2 linked regions of the Paraburkholderia bryophila genome follow. The protein of the gene in region 1 interacts with the protein of each later gene in a pairwise test. Links are inferred from orthologs where the notes say so. Each region holds a gene or a part of one and is shown on either strand. Other genes may lie near its edges. The genes, in order: GGD40_RS19790 and clpS.

Region 1 (3,270 bases):
CTGACCGCCTGTAAATGCCAGCCCAGCGCTTCGAGCTGACGGGTGCGTTCGCTGACGAGCTGGTCGAGTTCTTCCTGTTGCGTGATCAACTGACGTTGCACGCGCGCCTGGCGATCGATCTGAATGCCGAGATTGCGAAACAGCAGAATGAACAGCACGATGTTCAAGGCCGACAGACCGGCCGCGCACAGCGTGGAAATACGCTGATCGGCGCGGCTCGCGGCAAGCGCGTGCTGCGCGCGGCGTTCCTCGTTGTCGCGCAGCAGCGTGAGCGTGCTGTCCACCAGCGACGCGTCAGCCGGATTCGCCGCGCTCAGCGGCCCGCAAGCGGCCAGATCCAGCGGATGCGGCGCCGCACGTTGCAGCGCGGCCGCGCCCGCGCCGATGCGCGCTTCGATCAGCACCAGAATCTGCGTGAAGCTCGTGAGTTCGGCGTTGTCCGCTTTGCCACCGCGGTAGAAGCGGTTCAATTGCTGTTCGCTCTGGCGAATCCGCGTGGCGGTCGCGCAATAGGCTTGCGCGGTGGCGTCCTGCTTCGTCAGAAGAAAATCGCTTTGCTGCGCGCTCAGGTTGGAGAGCTGGCTGGCGAGCGTGCTCAGTTGCACGGTGACGTCGCGGGCGTCGAGCGCGGTTTCGTACTCGGCGGCAATGCGCTCGCGCGCGGTCTCCAGAATCACCAGGCCGCCCACGGTGATGACGATCGCAACCGTCATCGCGATGGCCCAGCTACGTTTGTGCATCCACTGACTCAGTCGCGTCGTGGCCGCTGGATCGCGCGGGGTCTGCAGGTTCGACGTGTTCTGTGCATTCGGCACATTCGGCTCCTCGGATGGGGCATCAGTGTAACGTCCACCGCCGTAACGCTGCCGTAATCCAATGTAAGCGGATTCTCACACGAAAACCGGCGTGCGTCGGAATGCGCCTTCGTGCCCCGATCGATAGCATGAGCCTTGATCGTTCATTCATTGTTTCGGGAGAAAGCCACCATGCTGAAATGGGCGTTGTTCTTCGCCGTCATCGCGATAATCGCCGGCCTGCTTGGCTTTACCGGCGTTGCTGCGGGTGCGGCCGCGATTGCAAAGTTCCTGTTTATCGTGTTCGTGATTCTGTGCGTGGTGTTCCTCGTGCTCGGCTTCGTGGTGACGAAAAAAATCGTCGATTAGCGCGGCTCGCACATCGAACGGAACCCCACTGAAAGGAGAGTTGCCATGCTTCACTACGCCATTGTCTTTTTCGTGATCGCGATCATCGCCGCCGTGTTCGGGTTTACCGGCATTGCGGCGGGCGCGGCGGAAATCGCCAAGATCCTGTTCTACATTTTCCTCGTCGTCTTCGTGGTCACGTTGTTGCTCGGCGTGTTCCGAACGTAGACGCGCAGCGATTCCTCTTTGACCGGCGCATCAGGCGCGATTCGTGCGGGATGCGTTGTTCCCCCCATACGGATTAAGGAGAAATTAAATGTCGAAATCACCAGGTGCCCAGAGCGCCGCCACTCAAACTCCGCCTAACCAGCCGTTCGTGATGGACCTGAAGAAGATTCGCGAGGACGCGCGCAAGCATATGTCCGACGGTCCGGTCACGCAGAGCTACGGCGCGGACCGCGAGACCGTGCTGAAGCTGCTCAACGATGCGCTGGCCACGGAAATCGTCTGTACTTTGCGTTATAAACGGCATCACTTCATGGCCAAGGGCATCAACTCGGAGGCTGTGGCGGCGGAGTTTGCCGAACATGCGGCCGAGGAGCAGGAGCACGCCGACCGCATCGCCGAGCGCATCGTTCAACTGGGCGGCGCGCCGGATTTTGCACCGGACGGCCTGAAGACGCGCTCGCATTCGGAATACAAGGAAGGCGACAATCTGACGGACATGATCAAGGAGAACCTGGTCGCCGAGCGGATTGCCATCGACACGTATCGCGAGATCGTTCGCTATCTCGGCGAGAAGGACGTGACGACGCGTCGTATGTTCGAAGACATTCTCGCGGTCGAAGAAGAGCATGCGGACGATATGGCGGATCTTCTCGAAGGACGGGAATAGGCGCGGATACGCTATGCCGGCGCGTGCCGGGCGCGGGTGGGTCTGGAAAGAAGCAATGTCCCGCGCCCGTTGCACGCAGCATCGATAGCATGAGCCGCCGGCTTTCGCATCGCTCTGCATGACCGGCGCGCCAGCGTGCCGGAGATCATTACAATGTCTGCTCTGGAGCGTTTCCACAGCAGGGACACCAAGCCGATGATTCGAGTGTTGATAGCCGACGATCATGCGATCGTCCGAGGGGGGTTCAGGCAGTTCGTCGCCGACGAGCCGGACATGTGCGTTGCGGCGGAAGCCGCCACCGGTGACGAAACCATCAGCCTCGTGCGCGAGCAGGCGTTCGACGTGGTGCTTCTCGACATCGCGATGCCGGATAAAAACGGCATCGACACGTTGCGCGTGATCAAGCAGGTGCGCCCTGAGCAGAACGTGCTGATTCTGTCGGGCTATCCGGAGAGCCAGTACGCGATCAATCTGCTGCGCGCCGGCGCGAACGGTTATTTGAACAAGGATTGCGGGCCGGAGGAGATCGTGCGGGCGATCCGCTCGGTGGCGCGCGGGCATCGTTATTTATCCGAGGCGGTCGCCGATACGCTCGCCGACAATCTCGACAAGCCCGCCGCGGGGCGGCCGCATGAAGCGCTCTCGGAGCGCGAGTTTCAGATTTTCTGCAAGCTCGCGGCCGGCCAGCTTCCTACTGAAATCGCGGAGGAATTGCATTTGTCCGTGAAGACCGTGAGCACCTATCGGGCGCGCGTGCTCGAGAAAATGCGTTTGGCGAACAATGCCGATCTGACTTATTACGCGATCAAGAACGGCCTGATCGAATAATGGACGATCGAGACCAGCCGATGAATAGCGAACCTAACCCTGTTGCCGAGTCAGCGAATCACACGCCGTTGCGCGTGCTGCTGATCGAGGATTCGCCGCTGATCCGCCGCAGCCTGGTGGAAGCGATCGACGCGTCGGGTTTGCTGCGCGTCTGCGCTTACGCCGATTCCGCCGATCAGGCGATCGCGTTGCTGACCGACGAGGCCTTCGACGCGGTGATCGTCGACCTGCAACTCAAGCAGGGTTCAGGCGTCCCGGTGCTGGCTTATTTGCAACGCGAGGGGCTGATCGACACGGTGTTCGCCGCAGTGCTGACCAATCACGCGTTGCCGGCTTACCGGGAGCGTTGCGAGCAATACGGCGTACGGCACTTTTACGACAAGTCGTTCGAGTTCGACCGGGTGA
Region 2 (3,182 bases), 660 kb from region 1 along the record:
AGCTTGCCGAGACCCGCACGCGCCATCTTGATCGCGGCCGACAGCGCGTCGATAGCCGGGTCTTGCCCGAACACCACGCTCTTCAGATCGCGATCCAGCGTTTGCAGCTTGCTGCGATCGTCTTGCGACACGCTTTGCGGCGGGACGCGGGCGATCTTCGAGATGATCTCTTCGATCTCGTTCTTGCCGATGGTCTTCTTCTGCTTCGACTTCGGCAGGATGCGTTGCGCGGCGCCCGCTTCGTCGATCACGTCGATTGCCTTGTCCGGCAAGTGACGATCCGTGATGAAGCGTGCCGACAACTCAGCCGCCGCCGACAGCGCGCCCGACGAATACTTCACGCCGTGGTGCTCTTCGAAACGCGACTTCAGGCCACGCAGAATCGCTACCGTCTGCTCGACGGTCGGCTCGGTCACGTCGACCTTCTGGAAACGACGCGACAGTGCCGCGTCTTTTTCGAAGATGCCGCGATATTCGGTGAACGTGGTCGCGCCGATGCACTTGAGCGTGCCCGACGACAGCGCCGGCTTCAGCAGGTTCGACGCGTCCAGCGTGCCGCCCGATGCAGCGCCCGCGCCGATCAGCGTATGAATTTCGTCGATGAACAGAATCGCGTGCGGACGTTCCTTCAATTCCTTGAGGACCGTCTTCAGACGCTGTTCGAAGTCGCCACGATATTTGGTGCCGGCCAGCAGCGCGCCCATGTCGAGCGAGTACACCTGAGCATCCGCGAGGATGTCGGGCACTTCGCCGCGCGTAATTCGCCATGCAAGGCCTTCAGCGATCGCGGTCTTACCGACGCCCGCTTCACCAACCAGTAGCGGATTATTCTTGCGCCGGCGACACAGCACCTGCACCACACGCTCGACTTCCGACTCGCGCCCGATCAGCGGATCGATGCGGCCGTCTTTCGCCATCTGGTTCAGGTTCGCCGTGAACTGGGCGAGTGGTGTTTCCTTCTGCGCGGCGGCTTCGTCGGACTCGGCATTCGCGTCGCTCGCTTTCGCGGCGTCCGTGCTGCTCGTCTTGGCGATGCCGTGCGAGATGAAATTGACCACGTCCAGACGCGTCACGCCCTGCTGTTGCAGGTAGTACACCGCATGCGAATCCTTCTCGCCGAAGATCGCAACCAGCACGTTCGCGCCGGTTACTTCCTTCTTGCCGTTCGAGGTGGACTGTACATGCATGATCGCGCGCTGGATCACACGCTGGAAACCCAGCGTGGGCTGCGTGTCGACGTCGTCCGTGCCAGGCACGGTCGGCGTGTTGTCATGTATGAAGTTGCGCAGGTTCTGGCGCAGATCCTCGATATTGGCCGCGCATGCACGCAACACCTCCGCCGCTGTCGGATTGTCCAACAGTGCCAGCAAAAGATGTTCGACCGTTATGAACTCGTGCCGCGCCTGGCGTGCTTCCATGAACGCCATGTGCAGGCTGACTTCCAGTTCCTGGGCAATCATGCTTCCTCCATCACACACTGCAGCGGATGCCCGGCCTGCCGTGCGTGGGTAACGACTTGCTCGACTTTGGTCGACGCGATGTCCCGCGTATAGACCCCACAAACTCCCCTGCCTTCGCGATGCACCTTCAACATAACCTGTGTTGCGGTTTCACGATCTTTATTGAAGTATTCCTGCACGACCATCACGACAAATTCCATTGGCGTGAAGTCATCATTCAGCAGCACCACTTTGTACATGGACGGCGGCTTGAGTTTCTTCTCCTGCCGCTCCAGTACGGTGCCGTCCTGCTTGTCCGGGATAATCGCCATACACCCATTCTAAACAACTAGGACAGGCCCGCAATCCTGTCAAAACCCGGCCGACCGGCCGGTGAGCCCGTTCGCCACCGCCTGATGAGTAACTACCCGCCATGCGTGCGCCATTCGACGAGCCGTTTGCGGAGCCGGCCCCTATCCTGATGCTTCGCGGCCTTGCTGCACCGCAGTCGGATCGAGTATCGCACAACCTGCCGGAGCTGGCTGGAAGGCTCGCCCCGTGCCAATCGGCGGCGGGCGACCCGCAGAACAGCATGTGAGTCGATTATGCGACTTTTCAAGACAGCCCGCTTGCGCAACCGCACATAACGAAAGCGGGAAAAACCCTGGAAAGCGCCTGTTTGCAACGCCTCAGCTAGCGTCTCAAAATTTTCTTGACACTCGAATAAAGAGCCTCAACAATCAAGCTGGCACTTTTTTCACTGAGCCATAAATCGAAAAAATGCCGATGGTGAGCTTGTGAGGAGGGAGCGGCTGCTCGCGCGGTCGTCGAGCTTTTCGAGGGCTCGTGGTAGTGACATGAGTTACAGGGGAAGTTGGAATGGCAAACGGTACGGTCAAATGGTTCAATGACGCAAAAGGTTTCGGATTCATCACGCCTGACGAAGGTGGTGAGGATCTGTTTGCACACTTCTCGGCCATCCAGATGAATGGATTCAAAACCCTCAAGGAAGGCCAAAAGGTGACCTTCGAGGTCGTGCAAGGCCCGAAAGGCAAACAGGCATCGAACATCCAGGCACCTGCCTGATACGGTTCGTTACCCGTCCTTTGAAACCCGGCTTCGTGCCGGGTTTCTTTTTTTGGGGCCGACGCACGAGTCGCGGGCATCCCAATTATCGGACGACTGATCGCTTTGATGCGCGCTGCATCTTTAGAGTCCGCCCTCTCGCCCCGCCGCTCCCCGAAAAACAAAAACCCCGACGGCACATCGTGCCCATCGGGGTTTGCCGGACCGCTGCGGAACGCGCGAGGCGCTCCCACCGCGCTTACATATTCTCGATCAGCACCTGACCGAAACCCGAACACGACACCTGCGTCGCGCCTTCCATCAAGCGCGCGAAGTCGTAGGTGACGCGTTTTTGCAGAATGGATTTTTCCATCGACTTGATGATCAGTTCCGCCGCCTCGAACCAGCCGAGGTGGCGCAACATCATTTCTGCCGAGAGAATTTCCGAACCCGGATTCACGTAGTCCTTGCCCGCGTACTTCGGCGCGGTGCCGTGCGTGGCTTCGAACATCGCGACCGAATCCGACATATTCGCGCCCGGCGCGATACCGATCCCGCCGACTTGCGCGGCCAACGCATCCGACACGTAGTCGCCGTTCAGATTCAGCGTGGCGATCACGTCGTATTCGGCTGGACGCAACAGGATCTGCTGCAGGAACGCATCCGCGATCACATCTT

The links.
Region 2: the proteins of GGD40_RS19790 (region 1) and clpS interact in binary tests that used the Escherichia coli proteins (3 or more experiments, as listed by UniProt). The link is inferred for Paraburkholderia bryophila from one-to-one orthologs.

The regions. Positions count from the first base shown.
Region 1 is NZ_JACCAS010000001.1:4,397,860-4,401,129, forward strand. Bases 297-3,247 are described here. They hold GGD40_RS19790 (ferritin-like domain-containing protein), read left to right. Parts: upstream 297-1,458; coding sequence 1,459-2,037; downstream 2,038-3,247. Other genes in these bases: GGD40_RS19775 (sensor histidine kinase), read right to left, coding at 297-815; GGD40_RS19780 (DUF1328 domain-containing protein), read left to right, coding at 987-1,163; GGD40_RS19785 (DUF1328 domain-containing protein), read left to right, coding at 1,209-1,370; GGD40_RS19795 (response regulator), read left to right, coding at 2,233-2,865; GGD40_RS19800 (response regulator), read left to right, coding at 2,886-3,247. Outside these bases: more of GGD40_RS19775, read right to left, coding at 1-296; more of GGD40_RS19800, read left to right, coding at 3,248-3,270.
Region 2 is NZ_JACCAS010000001.1:3,735,866-3,739,047, reverse strand. Bases 115-2,977 are described here. They hold clpS (ATP-dependent Clp protease adapter ClpS), read right to left. Parts: upstream 1,772-2,977; coding sequence 1,457-1,771; downstream 115-1,456. Other genes in these bases: icd (NADP-dependent isocitrate dehydrogenase), read right to left, coding at 2,764-2,977; GGD40_RS16710 (cold-shock protein), read left to right, coding at 2,319-2,525; clpA (ATP-dependent Clp protease ATP-binding subunit ClpA), read right to left, coding at 115-1,460. In the rest of the region: more of clpA, read right to left, coding at 1-114; more of icd, read right to left, coding at 2,978-3,182. UniProt on the Escherichia coli protein: Involved in the modulation of the specificity of the ClpAP-mediated ATP-dependent protein degradation.